2 regions of the Bacillus sp. A015 genome follow, and region 1 is predicted to be linked to the other one. Evidence: a T-box and tRNA genes for the amino acid it is inferred to sense, from the RefSeq annotation. Region 1 holds a T-box; the other holds one or more tRNA genes.
The links. The T-box of region 1 lies ahead of serS (serine--tRNA ligase). A T-box ahead of a tRNA ligase gene usually reads a tRNA of that ligase, here a tRNA-Ser.
Positions count from the first base shown of each region.

Region 2: it encodes a tRNA-Ser, which carries the amino acid that the T-box ahead of serS (serine--tRNA ligase) is inferred to sense. The anticodon was not compared.

Region 1 is NZ_JBSPZB010000038.1:854-8,777, reverse strand. It holds gene serS (serine--tRNA ligase) at 1-1,075, opposite strand, end outside; T-box leader at 1,124-1,340, opposite strand; gene pdxT (pyridoxal 5'-phosphate synthase glutaminase subunit PdxT) at 1,375-1,983, opposite strand; gene pdxS (pyridoxal 5'-phosphate synthase lyase subunit PdxS) at 2,003-2,887, opposite strand; gene pdxR (MocR-like pyridoxine biosynthesis transcription factor PdxR) at 3,134-4,612, shown strand; gene ACSLGF_RS18455 (D-alanyl-D-alanine carboxypeptidase family protein) at 4,654-5,979, opposite strand; gene guaB (IMP dehydrogenase) at 6,140-7,606, opposite strand; gene ACSLGF_RS18445 (YaaC family protein) at 7,728-7,924, shown strand, end outside.
Region 2 is NZ_JBSPZB010000033.1:61-10,125, forward strand. It holds tRNA gene ACSLGF_RS18125 (tRNA-Ala) at 1-50, shown strand, start outside; tRNA gene ACSLGF_RS18130 (tRNA-Met) at 76-149, shown strand; tRNA gene ACSLGF_RS18135 (tRNA-Ile) at 154-230, shown strand; tRNA gene ACSLGF_RS18140 (tRNA-Ser) at 238-330, shown strand; tRNA gene ACSLGF_RS18145 (tRNA-Met) at 354-430, shown strand; tRNA gene ACSLGF_RS18150 (tRNA-Asp) at 453-529, shown strand; tRNA gene ACSLGF_RS18155 (tRNA-Phe) at 547-619, shown strand; tRNA gene ACSLGF_RS18160 (tRNA-His) at 645-720, shown strand; tRNA gene ACSLGF_RS18165 (tRNA-Gly) at 732-805, shown strand; tRNA gene ACSLGF_RS18170 (tRNA-Ile) at 822-898, shown strand; tRNA gene ACSLGF_RS18175 (tRNA-Asn) at 905-979, shown strand; tRNA gene ACSLGF_RS18180 (tRNA-Ser) at 983-1,073, shown strand; tRNA gene ACSLGF_RS18185 (tRNA-Glu) at 1,081-1,152, shown strand; gene ACSLGF_RS18190 (TspO/MBR family protein) at 1,226-1,702, opposite strand; gene ACSLGF_RS18195 (TraR/DksA C4-type zinc finger protein) at 1,789-2,523, opposite strand; gene ACSLGF_RS18200 (1,4-dihydroxy-2-naphthoate polyprenyltransferase) at 2,641-3,579, opposite strand; gene ACSLGF_RS18205 (isochorismate synthase) at 3,962-5,380, shown strand; gene menD (2-succinyl-5-enolpyruvyl-6-hydroxy-3-cyclohexene-1-carboxylic-acid synthase) at 5,373-7,115, shown strand; gene menH (2-succinyl-6-hydroxy-2,4-cyclohexadiene-1-carboxylate synthase) at 7,100-7,927, shown strand; gene menB (1,4-dihydroxy-2-naphthoyl-CoA synthase) at 7,942-8,760, shown strand; gene ACSLGF_RS18225 (o-succinylbenzoate--CoA ligase) at 8,831-10,065, shown strand, end outside.

The sequences.
Region 1 (7,924 bases):
ACGCTTCAAAGTTACTGCAAGAAGAAATTTCACGATACGTATTTTGGCTCGGAATCCATACTTCGATATCGTATTTCTTCGCAGCTGTGAAACCTAAATCTCCCGTACACATGCTCATGACACGATATGGCAGGTTCAATAGCTGAAGAACTTTTTCTGCTTGATTCGTTAGTTTCTCTAATTCATCATAAGAATCTTCTGGTCTAACAAATTTTACGAGCTCTACCTTGTTGAATTGATGCTGACGGATGAGTCCGCGTGTATCTCTGCCGGCAGATCCAGCTTCTGATCTAAAGCAAGCACTGAATGCTGCATAATTGATTGGCAGCTGCTCTCCTTCAAGAATTTCGTCACGGTGCATGTTGGTGATTGGCACTTCAGCCGTTGGAATGAGGAAATAATCTTCTTCTCGAATTTTAAAAGCATCCTCTTCAAACTTTGGAAGCTGGCCAGTTCCTGTCATGCTTGCTCTGTTGACCATGTAAGGCGGAAGCACTTCAGTAAAACCAAACTCATCCACATGTAAATCGAGCATGAAGTTATAAAGTGCGCGCTCTAAGCGTGCACCAAGCCCTTTATAAAAAACGAAACGGCTTCCTGTCACTTTTCCTGCACGTTCAAAATCTAGAATATCTAACTCATCCGCTACGTCCCAATGCGGTTTTGGCTCAAATGAGAATGCTGGCTGTTCACCCCATTTTCTCACTTCAATGTTGTCATCTTCTGTTTCACCAACTGGTACAGAGTCATGAGGGATATTCGGAATTGAGAACAGGATGTGTTGCAGGCTTTCTTCTACTGTTCTTAATTCATCATCCAGCTTCTTAATCTCATCTCCGACCTCACGCATTTCTTGAATAATGTGATCGGCGTCTTTCTTTTCTCTTTTTAGAACGGCCACTTGCTGTGATACTTCATTTCTTCGGCTCTTTAATTCTTCTGTTTTACCGATTAATTCTCTTCTTTTTTGATCTAGTTCACCAAACTTATCAAAATCAGCTAAATCTTCGCCTCGGTGTGCTAACTTTTCTTTGATTTGATCAAAGTCCGTGCGCAGTTGTTTAATATCCAGCATGTGTTACACTCCTTTTTTATCGAAAAATAAAAAGAGCCCTCATCCCATGAAAGGGACGAGAGCTCTCGCGTTGCCACCCTGATTGAAAACATGCAAAATCATGCTTTCCTCTTTCCTCTGTAACGGCATCACCGTAAATGCTTACTTCTCGTGTTTCAGCATTTCGCTCAAGGATGGATTCAGAATGCATCTTTCACCGATTCTCACCAACCATCGGCTCTCTGAGAAAGAGGGGCTTCTTACTATTTCCCGTCAACGCTTTTTCGATCTTTGATTGTGATTTTAATGTACTATAAGTTTTATCTCTTTTCAACCGTTTTATACAGCGTCTTCGTTTTGTAGGACTTCACCATCTCAACAAACAGCTGCGTTAACCGGTGGTCGTCTGTCAGCTCTGGATGAAAAGAACAACCTAAGATATTGTTTTCTTTCGCCATCACAATCCTGCCATCATATTCAGCCAAGACCTCTACGCTATCATCTGCGCTGACGATATGAGGCGCACGGATAAACACCCCTGTAAACGGCGCATCCAGTCCTTTCACTTCTACATCTGCTTCAAAGCTGTCTACCTGTCTGCCAAATGAATTACGTGCAACAGATACATTTAACAGTCCAAGATGAGCATCTTCTCGATCTTCTATATACTTTGCCAGCATAATCAAACCGGCACACGTCCCGAAAATTGGTTTCCCTTGAGCAGCGAACGCTTTGATCGGGTCAATCAATTGGTACGTATCCATGAGTCTTCTCATCGTCGTACTTTCTCCACCAGGGATAATTAGACCGTCAACGGCTTCTAGCTCTTCTACTCGTTTGATGATCTTTCCTTCTGCGCCACAAGCTTCAATCGATTGAATATGCTCTCTCACCGCACCTTGAAGCCCTAGTACACCAATTGTTAGCATGTTCGTTTGCGCTCCTTAATTACCAGCCACGCTCTTGCATACGCTCTTCTGGCAGTAGATTTGAAATTTCAATTCCTTTCATGGCTGTTCCCAATTCTTTAGAAAGTTCTGCAATGAGACGGTAATCGGTGAAATGAGTCGTTGCTTCTACAATGGCTTTTGCAAATTTAGCAGGATGTTCTGATTTAAAAATACCAGATCCGACAAATACGCCGTCTGCTCCAAGCTGCATCATTAACGCAGCATCTGCTGGTGTCGCAACGCCTCCAGCTGCAAAGTTAACAACAGGCAGCTTGCCTTCTTTTTTGATCTGAAGCAATAATTCATAAGGTGCTCCTAGATTCTTTGCTTCTGTCATCAGTTCATCTTCACTCATCGCCGCTACTTTTCGAATCTGAGCATTGACCTTTCTCATATGGCGGACTGCTTCTACAATGTTGCCTGTCCCAGGTTCTCCTTTCGTCCGCAGCATGGATGCGCCTTCTGCAATACGGCGGGTTGCCTCACCTAGGTCACGACATCCACATACAAAAGGTACGGTGTATTCATTTTTATTTAAATGGAATTCCTCATCAGCGGGCGTTAGCACTTCACTCTCATCGATATAATCAACACCAAGCGCTTCAAGAACACGAGCCTCCACGATGTGGCCGATACGTGCTTTTGCCATGACTGGAATCGTTACCGCATTTTGTACTTCTTCCACGATTCTTGGGTCTGCCATTCGGGCAACACCGCCTGCCGCACGGATATCAGCTGGTACTCGTTCTAGTGCCATGACTGCCACCGCACCTGCTTCTTCTGCGATTTTTGCCTGCTCAGCATTGACGACATCCATAATGACGCCACCCTTTTGCATTTCTGCCATTCCACGTTTTACTCGTTCAGTTCCCTTATTGCTCACAATTGTTTCCTCCCATTTGTCTATTCGATTGATTCAACATCTCTATCATACAAGCGAGACAGTATAACAATAAAGAGAATAGTATAACAATTCAATCAGCTGATAAAAAAGGATAACCCCTTATATATAAAGGAATGTCGGCTAAAAAGTTGCCCTTTTCTCTTTTAAGTGTGATTTACATGCTATAATGCAACTATAACAATTCAAAACCGTGTATAACAATTTTGCATTCATTGGAGGATTCTCATGCATATTGATATCCATCGACATTCAGATACATCTCTTTCAAATCAGATTTACTTTTCAATCGTTGATCACATTCAATCGGGTCTGCTTCAGCAGGGGGAGAAGCTGCCGACTGTACGTGATTTAGCGAAGCAGCTCAATGTAAGTCTTGTCACAGCAGCAAAGGCATACACACGGCTTAAGGACGACGGATATTTAACAACTGTGCAAGGTAAAGGAACTTTTGTGGATGAGCAGCATGAGCAAACTGACATCCCGGTTCAATCATCTACCTCTTTCGATTGGCAGTTGTCCATTCCAGATTACTTACCAAGGTCTCAATTCGCTCAGTATCATTATGTAGAAGAAGCCATTAACCTTTCTTCCTCTATGATCGATCCAGGACTTTTACCTAACCGGTATTTAGAAAAAGAAATGCAGCATGTACTAGCGAGGCATCCTCAAATTATGTCGAAGTACGGAGAAATACAAGGTGATCTTCAGCTTCGGCAGGTCATTCAGTCTTTTTTAGAAAAATTAGATGTGCCTTCTACTCCTGAAAATATCCTAGTGACAAGTGGTTCTCAGCAAGGGCTTGATCTGGTGGCACGTACGTTTATCGGGCCGGATGATGTGGTCGTCATGGAGGCACCCACCTATCCAGGCGCGATTGATGTCTTTATGGGCAGAGGGGCAAGAATCATTACGGTCCCAGTCGATCATGAAGGGATGAACATGAAGCAGCTTCAAAGCATTTGCGATAAATATAAACCAAAGCTCATCTATACGATCCCTACTTTTCACAGTCCGACAGGCGCCAGTATGTCAATGAAGCGCAGAAAACAGCTTCTCTCACTGGCACAAAGCATTGATTGTCTCATTGTAGAAGATGATCCTTATCGTGAGCTTTATTTTGAAAAGAAGCCGCCAGCACCAATCAAAAGTCTGGATCACGATGGACACGTCATTTATTTACGAGGATTAAGTAAAACACTGGCTCCAGGGTGCAGAATTGGGATTATTACAGCGTCAGGCTCTATATTTAACCGTTTATTAGCGGCTAAGGCCAATAATGATTTAGGCAGCCCTCTTCTCACACAAAAGGCCATATTACCGTTTCTGACATCGAAGAAAATGATTGATCATACGAAAAAGTTAAGAACTGCCTTGAAAGTAAGACGCGATTTAATGATGGATGTTTTGACAAAGCATGCACCGAAGGACGTCACGTGGCAAATACCACAGGGCGGGCTCAATTTATGGCTCAGCTTTCCTTCCTGGGTCGATACACGTGCACTCTTACATGAGGCGCGTAAGCAGCAAATCACCTTTCTGCCAGGCTCTGTCTGCTATCCTGGAGAGCCAAAGCAGAATTATATACGCCTCAGCTTTTCTTATGTGAATGAAAAGGCATTGACCGAAGGCATGGAAAAGTTATGTGGTATTTTTCAGCAGGCTTTGTCCACACCTCAAAATCATAAACAATCACTTTTCTTTTAACGATAAAAAAACTGCTCTCTATGCATGAGAGCAGTTTTTTATTAGAACCAACCTTTTACTGTATCAACGATTCCGCCCCAAATGCCAGCGAAGAATCCACCTATACCGCGCATTGCAAGGATGAACCAGTTTGCTTTTTCATCGCCTGTTTTCGTCACAAGCTCAACACCTGATTGGTCTTTATTCAAATAGCCGTAGTCCTTCTCATCACCAGAATAAGAAGTCGTCAGCCTGCCAACCTTCGTTCCTTTTTTAATAGGAGCTTCTAGGTTCTTTTTCTCGATATTTACTTTTGCTTTATAGCTCTTCTCATCGCCATTTTTTACTGGCACAGAGAAAGCTTCTTTTGTTACGACAGGTACTTCTTTATCTTTCCCTTTATCGACTTCGATGTTTTCATTTCCCTTGATCTGTTGACCTTTTTTGTACATTTCTTTCATCGTAAAGTTTTTAAAAGCATAGTCAAACAGTTTTTTCGCCACGTCGAAACGTGCTGTATGAATATTTCCTTTTGCATTTAGGATGACTGCGATCACACGCATGTCACCACGCTTTGCTGTACCTGTGAAGCTAGAACCAGCTGAGTCAGTAGAGCCCGTTTTTAGACCGTCTACTCCTTCATATTCTTTCACAAGCCCTTTAAGCATGAAGTTCCAGTTTGGCATGTCCATTTCATCGTCTGTGCCTTCTCTGAACTTTGTTTTCGCGATACTTGCTGTTTCAAGAATTTCTGGATGGTCTTTGATGAGATGCTGTGCAAGCAATGCCAAATCCTTCGCAGATACTTCACTTTCTTCATCAGGACCCGTACCCTTTGGCTGTTTGCCATGTAAGTCTTTATTTTCTAGTCCAGTTGCATTGACGAATTTGTAGTTTGTTAAACCTAGTTCTTTCGCTTTTGCGTTCATTTTTTCAACGAACTTCGATTCTGATCCAGCGATCACCTCTGCTAGGCCAATCGCTGCTGCATTTGCTGAATAAATAGCCGTTGCTTGATAAAGTTCTTTGACTGTATACGAGCCATCTTTTCTCAAAGGAACGTTGGATAAACTGCGATCCTGAGAAATTTCGTATACATAATCATCTGGCGTATACGTTTGATCCCATTTCACTTTGCCTTCAGAAATAGCCTCTAGCAATAGATACTCTGTCATCATCTTTGCCATACTTGCAATAGGCAGTCTTTGTTCTGCGTTTTTACTATAAAGAATTTTACCTGTAGAAGCTTCAATAAGGATGGCTGCTTTCGCATTTACATTAAATGGATCTTCAGCCGCTTTTGCTTTGGACATTGGTGTAAAAGCTGTAACAATCAATGCCAGTGCAAGGATAGAGACCATAAGCTGTTTCAACATCTTGCTGTTCAATCGTCATACCTCCGTATTCATCTTTTTTCGACGTTTTTCATATATATTTAATCCACAAGGGCTTATTTCAACACAACAGTATAAATTTTATCACAATAAAGACAAAAAAAATAGACAGAGTCATAGACCCTGTCAAATGTAATTTGATTGTCACAATTTATCAAGAAATTGTGTAGTTTGGTGATTCTTTTGTAATTTGTACATCATGTGGATGACTCTCACGAAGACCTGCACCAGTCATGCGAATGAACTGAGCTTCTTCTCTAAGTGTGCGTAAGTCTTGTGTTCCACAATAGCCCATACCAGAACGAATGCCGCCAACTAGTTGGTACACTGTATCAACGACAGGTCCTTTGTATGGTGTACGGCCTTCGATACCTTCTGGAACGAATTTTTTATTATCTTCTTGGAAGTAACGGTCTTTACTTCCTTTTTCCATTGCAGCAACAGAACCCATACCGCGATAAACTTTGAAGCGTCTACCTTGGAAAATTTCTGTTTCTCCTGGGCTTTCAGATGTACCAGCTAAAAGGCTTCCGAGCATAACGGCATGTCCACCAGATGCTAGTGCTTTCACGATATCACCTGAATATTTAATTCCACCATCTGCAATAATAGATTTACCATGTTTTCTTGCTTCTGTTGCACAGTCATAAATCGCTGTGATTTGTGGTACACCAACACCTGCAACAACACGTGTTGTACAAATTGATCCTGGTCCGATACCGACTTTCACAATATCTGCTCCTGCTTCAAACAATGCTTTCGTTGCTTCAGCTGTTGCAACATTACCAGCAATGATGTTAAGAGAAGGATACGTTTCACGGATTTTTGATACAGTATTTAGAACGCCTTGAGAATGCCCGTGTGCTGTATCAATGACAACGACATCAACATTGGCTTCTACTAATTTTTTCACACGAGTCATTGTATCGCCAGTGACACCAACAGCGGCACCAACAATTAAACGGCCATGTGCATCTTTAGAGGAGTTAGGGAATTCAATCACTTTTTCAATATCTTTGATTGTGATGAGACCTTTTAACGTTCCTTCGTCATCTAAAAGAGGTAATTTTTCAATTTTGTATTGCTGTAGGATTTTTTCAGCTTCTTCTAATGTTGTTCCAACAGAAGCTGTAACAAGTTCCTCTTTTGTCATCACATCGCTAATCTTCATTGAATAATCCGAAATGAAACGAAGGTCACGGTTCGTAATAATACCAACAAGCTTTTGATCTTGTTCGTTGTTTACAATCGGCACACCAGAAATACGGTATTTACCCATTAAATGCTCTGCATCGAATACTTGATGCTCTGGTGTTAAAAAGAATGGATTTGTAATAACGCCACGCTCTGAGCGTTTTACTTTATCCACTTGTTCTGCTTGCTGTTCAATGGACATGTTCTTATGAATAATACCAAGACCGCCTTGACGTGCCATTGCAATCGCCATTTGTGATTCTGTCACAGTGTCCATTCCTGCACTAATAATTGGAATGTTTAGCTTTAATGTGCTTGTTAACTCAACTGATAAATCGACATCACGCGGAAGTACCTCAGACTTTGCTGGAACAAGCAAAACATCGTCAAACGTCAAACCTTCTTTTGAAAATTTACTTTCCCACATTAGTAAATCCCCCTCTTTTCGGCAAAATATTATATGTAGATTATCAACTAGGAAACAGCATGTCAAGGAAGCAACAAACAGTTGCAATTTTTAGAAAATATAGAGAGAGTTGAGGAAGAAGATGAAAAGTTCAGGATGGAAGGATTTAAAACGTTTTTACTCACTCGAAACTTCCCAGAAGTTTCTATTTCAACAATATGAGAAACGGAACATTCAGGATGCGAACGGGCAAGCCTATAAAAACTGTGAGCGATTTATTTATTTTTTAAAACACGGTCATACATTTTATGAACAGGCCGCCATAGCTCCACTAGAACT
Region 2 (10,065 bases), on a different contig from region 1:
GCGCCTGCCTTGCACGCAGGAGGTCAGCGGTTCGATCCCGCTAGGCTCCACTTTCTAAAGGAATACTTTTATCATGGCGGTGTAGCTCAGCTGGCTAGAGCGTACGGTTCATACCCGTGAGGTCGGGGGTTCGATCCCCTCCGCCGCTATAAAGGACCTTTAGCTCAGTTGGTTAGAGCAGACGGCTCATAACCGTCCGGTCGTAGGTTCGAGTCCTACAAGGTCCACCATCTATACGGAGGAATACCCAAGTCCGGCTGAAGGGATCGGTCTTGAAAACCGACAGGGGTGTCAAAGCCCGCGGGGGTTCGAATCCCTCTTCCTCCGCCATATTTTTAAAAAAACCATATCATCGCGGGGTGGAGCAGTTCGGTAGCTCGTCGGGCTCATAACCCGAAGGTCGCAGGTTCAAATCCTGCCCCCGCAACCAAATTTTTTCTTATCTCTATATTGGTCCGGTAGTTCAGTTGGTTAGAATGCCTGCCTGTCACGCAGGAGGTCGCGGGTTCGAGTCCCGTCCGGACCGCCATTTTTAAATAAATACATGGCTCGGTAGCTCAGTTGGTAGAGCAACGGACTGAAAATCCGTGTGTCGGCGGTTCGATTCCGTCCCGAGCCACTTTTAAATAAATATTGACAGTATGGCGGTTGTGGCGAAGTGGTTAACGCACCAGATTGTGGCTCTGGCACTCGTGGGTTCGATTCCCATCAATCGCCCCATACATATTTTTGCGGGTGTAGTTTAGTGGTAAAACCTCAGCCTTCCAAGCTGATGTCGTGGGTTCGATTCCCATCACCCGCTCCATTTGTATATCGTTCATGGGCCTGTAGCTCAGCTGGTTAGAGCGCACGCCTGATAAGCGTGAGGTCGGTGGTTCGAGTCCACTCAGGCCCACCATGATCTTCCGCAGTAGCTCAGTGGTAGAGCTATCGGCTGTTAACCGATCGGTCGTAGGTTCGAATCCTACCTGCGGAGCCAAATGGAGAAGTACTCAAGTGGCTGAAGAGGCGCCCCTGCTAAGGGTGTAGGTCGCGCAAGCGGCGCGAGGGTTCAAATCCCTCCTTCTCCGCCATTTATCTGGCCCGTTGGTCAAGCGGTTAAGACACCGCCCTTTCACGGCGGTAACACGGGTTCGAATCCCGTACGGGTCATTTTGAAAAGAGATCTTCCATAGATCTCTTTTTTCTTTTCATCAAAACGAAAGACCGCCATCGCGGTCTTTTTTTACATATTCATGGAATAGATCGTATAAGACAAGTATGTCGCAAAGAACCCCCATAAGACATAAGGGATCAGTAAAATTGAAACGACTTTGCTGAGCTTACGTGAGACGATGACAAGTGCAAGTGCTGTCAGTGCAACAAGCAGGCAGTCGATGGTAGCGGCAAACAAATCTTTTTGTGTAAATTGAAAAAAGCTAAAGGCTTGATTGAAGACATAATTTAAAAGAAAAAGAATCCAAAACGGTAAAGTGATTTTTTGAAATCCATACTTCCCATAAATAATCGCTGCGGACAACGAGATGAGAGCAAATAAGACAGCCCACACAGCTCCAATCACACCCCCACTAGGTGTCCATTCCGGTTTGTTTAATGCATCATACCATTCTCTGTCAATAGGGAACAAGAACCCTGCAATAGAAAATAGTGCGTATGTAATAAAGAAGACGATAATCGCCCAAATGATACTTTTTCTAGCCATCAAGAATCTCCTCCAATCAAATTCACTCTTAAAGTGATTTCCTAATTATTACATGATATAAACATAAAGCCCCCAGTATGAGGGGGCTATTGATTTTTTTCTGTATAAGGTTCTTCTTCGTACGGCTTCAAGTCACCAAACACCGTCATGACGCCTTCTTCATCTAATGCATCTTCATAGGCTTCGTGTGCTTTATTCGGATACACCTTGCTTGCTTTGCCTTCGATATCAGCAGCTGCGAATCCTTCATAGTCTTCAACATAATCTTCATCTTCTGATTGTGTATACACATCATCGTATGTTTCGGGAGGAAATTCCATATCGGACGGGGTATCAGAGTTGCCGTAGCGTTCTACGTCTTGATATGCATCTTCTCCATCGTAGGCAGCACTTTCTTCATTTTCAAATTGTCCTGATGGTGGATTTAACAAATCCTCTTCAATGGGACGATTTTGTGAAACGGTCTGCTCTTTTGAATGCTCTGTGCATGTGACGGCGGTAGGCAAGGCCTCTAAGCGTTCTTTAGGAATAGGGGCTTTACATACCTTACACACACCATAAGAGCCGTCTGCGATTGCTTGGAGTGCTTCATTGATGTCTGACAAATGTTCATGTGCCAAACTGTTTAAGGCGATATCTTTTCCGCGCTCGAACAGTTCTGTTCCTTGGTCACCAGGATGGTTGTCATAGGCAGACAGTTCTCCGACTGCATCATAAGGAAATGATACTTTTTGTTCATCGTCATGGCTATTGGCTTCAATTTCTTGTTTTTCATCGAGAAGTCGCTGCTTCAAATGATGTAATTCGTCTTTAGACAACAATGCGATCATCCTTTCATATCAAACATATTGTTAGTATGAGCAGTTTTGCATGTAAGACTTGTTCCAATTTGAAGCAATTCCTGATAAAAAAACGCCTGCGGCTGCAGGCGTTGTATATTACGCAATATAATATTGTAATATCAATGCGATCGTTAACAGGAAACCGAAAAATGTATTGGTTTGAGCTGTAGACTTCATGGCATTCATTAATTCAATTGGCTTTTCTTTTTGCTTAAACTCTTTAATGGCTGTATATGCTTTCGGCACACTGAGTAAAACAAGAAGGCTCCAAAGGCCAATGATATCTGTGAGGATATAAACAAAAATGAGTACATATGATACCAAAAACATGGAAAGTAGAATGTTTACTGCAGTTTTTCGTCCAGCAAGGATAGCAAGTGTTTTACGTCCATTTTCCTTATCGCCGTCTAAATCCCGGATATTGTTCGACAGTAAGATGGCTCCAACTAAAATAGAAATCGGCAATGACACGAGAACAGCTTTTGACGTCAGTGTTCCTGTTTGGATATAGAAACTAATAAGGATGATTCCTAATCCCATAAAAGCACCTGACACAAGTTCTCCAAATGGTGTATAAGCAATTGGTACAGGTCCACCGGTATAGAAATAGCCTGCTGCCATACAAATAAGTCCTATAAGTGCAATCCACCAGCTAGACATCATGCAAATATAAATCCCAAGGAATAAAGAGAGCGCGAATAATGCATAAGCGAGGCTGAGAACTGTTTTTGGCTTCACACCATTTCTAACAATGGCGCCGCCGATGCCGACAGATTTCTCATTGTCCAACCCGCGAACATAGTCAAAATACTCATTAAACATGTTCGTTGCGATTTGGATAAACATAGATGCAAATAGCATAGCTAAAAATAGCCCAACATGTATTTGACCACTTGGAAGTGCTAGAACAGTTCCTAAAGTAACGGGAATAAATGCCGCTGTTAATGTATGCGGTCGTAATAAATTCCACCAAATCCGCCAGTTCTTATCAGGCTTAATCGGTGAAAGCTGATCTGTTATCGATTGATGCTGCATAAAATATACTCCTTTAAATAAAAAAATACGTACACGTCCAAATTCCAGTTTAGCAAAGTTCAAAAAGGTGTCAATATATTGATGCGATGAAACCTGAAAAAGATGTTTGCTAATCGTTGCCATATCGAGAGAAAGCTTAATTTTGGGACAAGTCTTGCCATTTTTCTTTAGATGCTCTCGTTTCGATAAGCGGGAGCGAAAAAATCTTGAAAGCGTGATATAATAAGGATTCGAGGTTTTAAAAGCTGTTTTCTTTACTAAGTTCATCTGTTAAGGTTTATAATAGAAAAACAGGTCATTCGACATACTCGAATGTTCATGTATTTTTCACATGATGGTTTTATTTTTTTATGTTATTTCATGGATTTTGGAGGAATGTATCATGGTGACAACAGTGCAAAGTACTTTCCGGCAGGAAGCGCTTGCGACATTAGAAGAAGCGAATAACGTCAACCATGCTGTTTTGATAAGCTACTCCAGAAGAGTTGACGATCTGGATCCTCTTGCCTTTTTCCAAAGCGGTGAAGCGGATTTTTTAGGCGAGCGGTTTTTTTGGTCTGATCCAGAAAGCCAAATGATATTTTCTGGACTTGGCAGAGCGGCCGTCATTAAATCATCTGAGCAAGGCAAGGAACGATTCGAGACAGTTCATCATGAATGGGAACAGCTAAAACAGCACATGTTCCATTTTCATGATGAGAAGGAGTTAAAGCAAGCGGCTGTTGGTCCGCTTTTATTTGGGGGATTTTCATTTGATCCGTATGAAGAGAAGGCGCGTCACTGGGAAGCATTTGGCGAGGCTCATTTTTTTGTGCCATCTATGATGCTGACTGTCTCAAAAGAAGGCACGTTTCTTACGATCAATGAATGGAAGCAGGTGGACGGGAATGTTCATCAGCTCATTCAAGAGTTAGAACAGAAAGCTTCTCGTTTCGAGACATTGCCGGTACGAACTGATGGACAAGCTGAGCTAGTTCATATGGAAGAGCTGGATGTTAAGGAATGGATGAAGGCGATCCATGAAGCGACAGAACACATTCGTGCGAACGAATATGAAAAGGTTGTTTTAGCAAGAGAAGTCTTGCTTCACTATAAAAATCAAATTGAACTTGCTCCACTATTAGCAGAATTATTAAAGCACCAAACGACGAGTTATGTATTTGCTATAGAACAGGGAAGACAAGCGTTTGTCGGGGCCACACCGGAACGTTTAGTCAAAAAAAGCGGTGATGAAGTCTTTTCATCATGCTTAGCAGGTTCCATTGTACGCGGGAAAGATGAAATCGAAGATCAAGCATTAGGTGAGGAACTGCTTCACGATGAGAAGAATTTGATTGAACATCAAATTGTCGTCAATATGATTGAGCAAGCATTTGAGGCAAACTGCCATCATGTGCATAAACCTCATCAACCAAGTCTTTATAAAACAAAAAACATTCAGCATTTATTTACACCGATTGTAGGAGAAATCAAAAGCAGCTGTTCCCTCTTTTCATTAATAGAGCAGCTCCATCCAACACCAGCATTAGGAGGATATCCGAAGGAAAAGGCGGTTGGGGTAATCCGTGAAATTGAACCGCTGAAACGTGGTTGGTATGCCGCACCGGTTGGCTGGATCGATTCTCAGGACAATGGAGAATTTGCTGTAGCGATTCGGTCAGGTCTTATTGAGGAAGAACATGTTCGTTTGTTCGCTGGCTGCGGAATTGTCGAGAATTCCCTTGCAAAGCAGGAGTACGAGGAAACGCAAGTGAAATTAAGACCAATGCTGTCTGCTCTTGGAGGTCGTCCGATTGAATAATCATATCATGACAACATATATTGGCAGATTGATGGATGAATTTGTACAAGGTGGTGTGAAAGAGGCGGTTGTCTGTCCTGGTTCCCGTTCAACCCCGCTTGCGATGCTGGCTCTTGCTCATCAAGACATCCATGTCCATGTGTTAGTGGATGAACGGTCTGCTGCTTTTTATGCGCTGGGTCTTGCGAAAGCGAGTCAAAAACCAGTGCTGCTCATTTGTACATCAGGTACGGCAGCTGCTAACTTTTACCCAGCCATTGTAGAGGCTCATTATTCCCGGGTACCACTCATTGTTTTAACTGCTGATCGGCCGCACGAATTGAGGGAAGTTGGGGCTCCTCAAGCGATTGATCAGCAATTCTTATTCGGTAAGTTTGTTAAATGGTTCACAGACTTAGCATTGCCTGAAGAAAGTCAAACGATGCTGCGGTATGTACAGACTGCTGCCGCTAGAGCAAGTCACATCTCAATGCAGGAGCCAAAGGGACCTGTTCAGGTCAATGTGCCACTGAGAGAACCATTGGTTCCTGATCTGTCCATTGATCCTTTTCATAGAGAAGCAAAAGACACGAAAAAAGTATTAGCAACAGGTCACGCTTTCCCAAATGATCATGTCATGTCTGAATTAGTGTCAATTCTGAACCAATCTACAAGAGGGCTAATTGTTGCTGGTGAACTTCATACGAAAGAAGAGCAAGAGGCAGTGTTACGTCTTTCGAAAGCCTTTCATTTTCCCATTTTAGCTGACCCGCTTTCTCATTTGCGAAATGGGCATGAATATGAAGAGTTGATTATCGATGCGTATGATTCTTTATTGAAAGATGAAGCATTACAGCAGCATCTATTGCCTGATATGGTGATTCGTTTTGGACCGATGCCTGTGTCTAAGCCTTTATTCAAGTGGTTGGAAAAGCATGCAGAAGTGAAGCAGATTGTGGTAGATGCTGGCGGAGGTTTTCGTGATCCTGGATTAAGTGCATCATACGTGATTGAAAGTCATGTGGCTACTTTTGTAGGTGAAGTCTTAAATAGAGCGGATCAACGAGAGGATACAAATTACTTAAACTGCTGGCAGCGTGTCAATTCTTCTTTTAGAACGCATGCAGCCCAATATTCTGATGAGGATCTGGCATTCGAGGGAAATGTGTATCGTCAGCTTCAGCACCTCTTACCAAAGGAGAGTGTCCTTTTTATCGGAAATAGTATGCCGATTCGTGATGTGGATACATTTTTTGAAACTCAGTCGACACCTTTTCGTATGATGGCGAATCGCGGGGCAAATGGCATTGACGGCGTTGTGTCCACAGCACTTGGAACGTATGCGGCTTTGAAACAACCGATCACCTTGGTCATTGGAGACTTGTCTTTTTACCATGATATGAATGGGCTTCTTGCAGCTAAGCTGATGCAGATCCCACTGACGGTTGTTTTGTTAAATAATGATGGTGGAGGAATTTTTTCTTTCCTTCCGCAAGCATCTGATGAACCGTATTATGAGAAACTCTTTGGTACGCCGACTGGGCTGAATTTTGAGTATGCATCGAAGCTGTATGGGGGAACCTATTCGAAGCCAACAACGAAGCAAGAATTACACGATGTGTACATGGCGCATATACATGAACCTCGCCTTCATTTAATCGAGATTGAAACAGACAGGCATTCTCGTGTAGGCAAGCATCGTCAAATGATGGATGAGATATTGGGGGAAGTGAAAAAAGAATGCCTTCTCTCATAATACGAATGCGTGATGGTGTGGCGTATGAGGTGGTGGATCAAAACCCATCGGCTGAGAATGCCACGTTATGCTTACACGGTTTCACAGGGAGTGCAGCTTCTTGGCAGTTCTTGAATGCCTATACGAAGAATACAAGATTGATTCAGGTCAGCTTGCTTGGTCATGGCCGCACGGACTCGCCAGAAAGCGTGAGAAGATATGCGATGTCACAGCAGCTGGCAGATCTTGCAGAGATTTTAAATCAATTAAAGCTTCACAAAGTGAATATTCTCGGATATTCTATGGGAGGGCGTATTGCTTTATCATTTGCCTCCCGTTATCCAGAACGTGTAAACAAACTGATTCTTGAGAGTACTTCTCCAGGACTTCATTCTTTCAAGGAGCGGATGACAAGGCTAAAGCATGATCATCAGCTGGCTCAAAAGATTAGACATGGAGGCTTAACTCAGTTTGTGGATTTTTGGGAGAACATTCCGCTGTTTGCTTCGCAGAAATCTTTACCCGCAGGTAGACTGGCTCAACTGAGAGAGGATAGATTAAAAGCCAATCCTCTTGGGCTAGCTCGCAGCTTAGAAGGCATAGGGACTGGTTCACAGCCATCGATGTGGCAGGCACTAAGGCATATCAAACTGCCTGTTTTGTTCATTTGCGGAACGCTTGATGAAAAGTTCTGTCATATCGCCAAACGTATGCAGCAGGAGCTTGAAGGCAGTCAATTCATATTGGCAGAGCATGCTGGGCATACAGTTCATGTGGAACAGCCACATTTTTTTGGTAAAATAGTAAGTGAGTTTATTTTAGCGCAAGATTAGAGGAGGAAATATTGATGGCTATTGAATGGCAAACTGAGCGTCAGTATGACGAAATTTTATATGAAACGTATCATGGGATTGCAAAGATCACCATTAACCGTCCACATGTACATAACGCGTTTACACCAAAGACCGTAAGTGAATTAATTGATGCATTTTCACGCGCTCGTGATAATTCTGATGTTGGCGTGATCGTACTTGCAGGTGCTGGAGGTAAAGCTTTCTGTTCTGGTGGAGACCAAAAAGTACGCGGCCATGGCGGTTATGTAGGAGACGATCAAATTCCACGTCTAAACGTATTAGACTTACAGCGTTTGATTCGTGTCATTCCAAAACCAGTGATCGCGATGGTTGCAGGTTATGCGATTGGCGGGGGACATGTTCTTCATGTCGTTTGTGATCTGACAATTGCAGCAGACAATGCTATTTTTGGACAAACAGGACCAAAAGTAGGCAGCTTTGATGCTGGTTATGGCTCAGGCTATCTTGCACGTATTGTTGGTCATAAGAAAGCGAGAGAAATCTGGTACTTATGCCGTCAATACAATGCACAAGAAGCACTTGATATGGGGCTTGTCAACACAGTTGTACCATTAGAGCAGCTTGAAGAAGAAACAGTGAAGTGGTGTGAGGAAATGCTGGAAAAGAGCCCGACTGCTTTACGATTCTTGAAGGCTGCATTTAATGCAGATACGGATGGATTAGCTGGGATTCAGCAATTTGCAGGGGATGCGACACTTCTTTATTACACAACAGATGAAGCAAAAGAAGGACGCGATTCCTTTAAGGAAAAACGGAAGCCGGACTTCGGTCAGTTCCCGCGTTTCCCTTGATTCAATGATATGGATGAAAACAGCTTAGTGCATCAGACTAAGCTGTTTTCTTTTACGAAAAGGAGGTGTCATGATGAAGCAACCCAATTGGCTGCTGCACCGTGCCTATTTAACGCCAGACCGAGTTGCGCTCATTTATCAAGGCAAAGAGTGGACATTTCGTGAATTAGCCTTTGAAGTAGATGAGCTTTCAAATAGACTTGCACGTACATCACTGAAAAAAGGGGAGACGGTTGCGCTTTTGATGAACAATCATCCTCAAATGGTGATGCTTGTTCATGCTTGTTTTTTATTAGGATTAAAAATCGTGCTATTGAACAATAAGTTAACAAAAGCTGAGAGGCTCTATCAGCTTGTAGATGCAAAAGCCAAGGCTTTATTAACAGAACCTGTTTATGCGAAGGATCATGATGGTGATTTACCTGTTTATACAATGGAGACTTTACCTGAAGCTGATCAAGATCATGAAAAGAAAATCGAGAAAGACTTTGATTTGAATGAAACAGCAACCATCATGTATACATCTGGAACGACAGGGCGACCAAAAGGGGTGGAGCAAACGTTTGGCAATCATTTTCATAGTGCTGTTTCCTCTGCACTGAATGTAGGCATCAGAGAGGACGACCGTTGGCTCATTGCGCTGCCCCTTTTTCATATAAGCGGCTTATCAGCTCTATTTAAATCTGTTATATATGGCATGGCTGTCGTGCTTCATCAAAAATTTGATGTTGATGAAATAAAGGATTCAATTGAACAGCATCGTGTGACGATGATATCAGTTGTTCAAACGATGTTATCCCGTTTATTAAGCAGGCTAGAAGAATGTCCGTCTTCTTTACGCTGTCTTTTATTAGGCGGAGGACCTGCGCCGTATGCAATGCTTCAAGAGAGCAAAGAGAAGGGCTTTCCTGTGTTTCAATCGTACGGTATGACGGAAACCTGCTCACAAATTGTGACACTTGCGCCTGAATTTAGTGTAGAAAAGCTTGGATCTGCGGGAAAACCTCTATTTGGATGTGAACTGAAGATTCAAAGTGGAGAACGCACTTGTCGACCTTTTGAGCATGGTGAAATTATGGTCAAAGGTGCAAATGTAATGAAAGGTTACCTTCACCGTGAAGAAGAAACCGCTGCTGCTTTTGATCAAGGCTGGCTGAAAACAGGGGATATTGGCTATGTGGATGAGGAAGGGTTTTTATTTGTGCTCGACCGACGTTCAGATTTAATTATTTCTGGTGGAGAGAATATTTATCCTGCGGAAATTGAAGCGGTTCTCTTAACACATCCGTATGTAAAAGAAGCCGG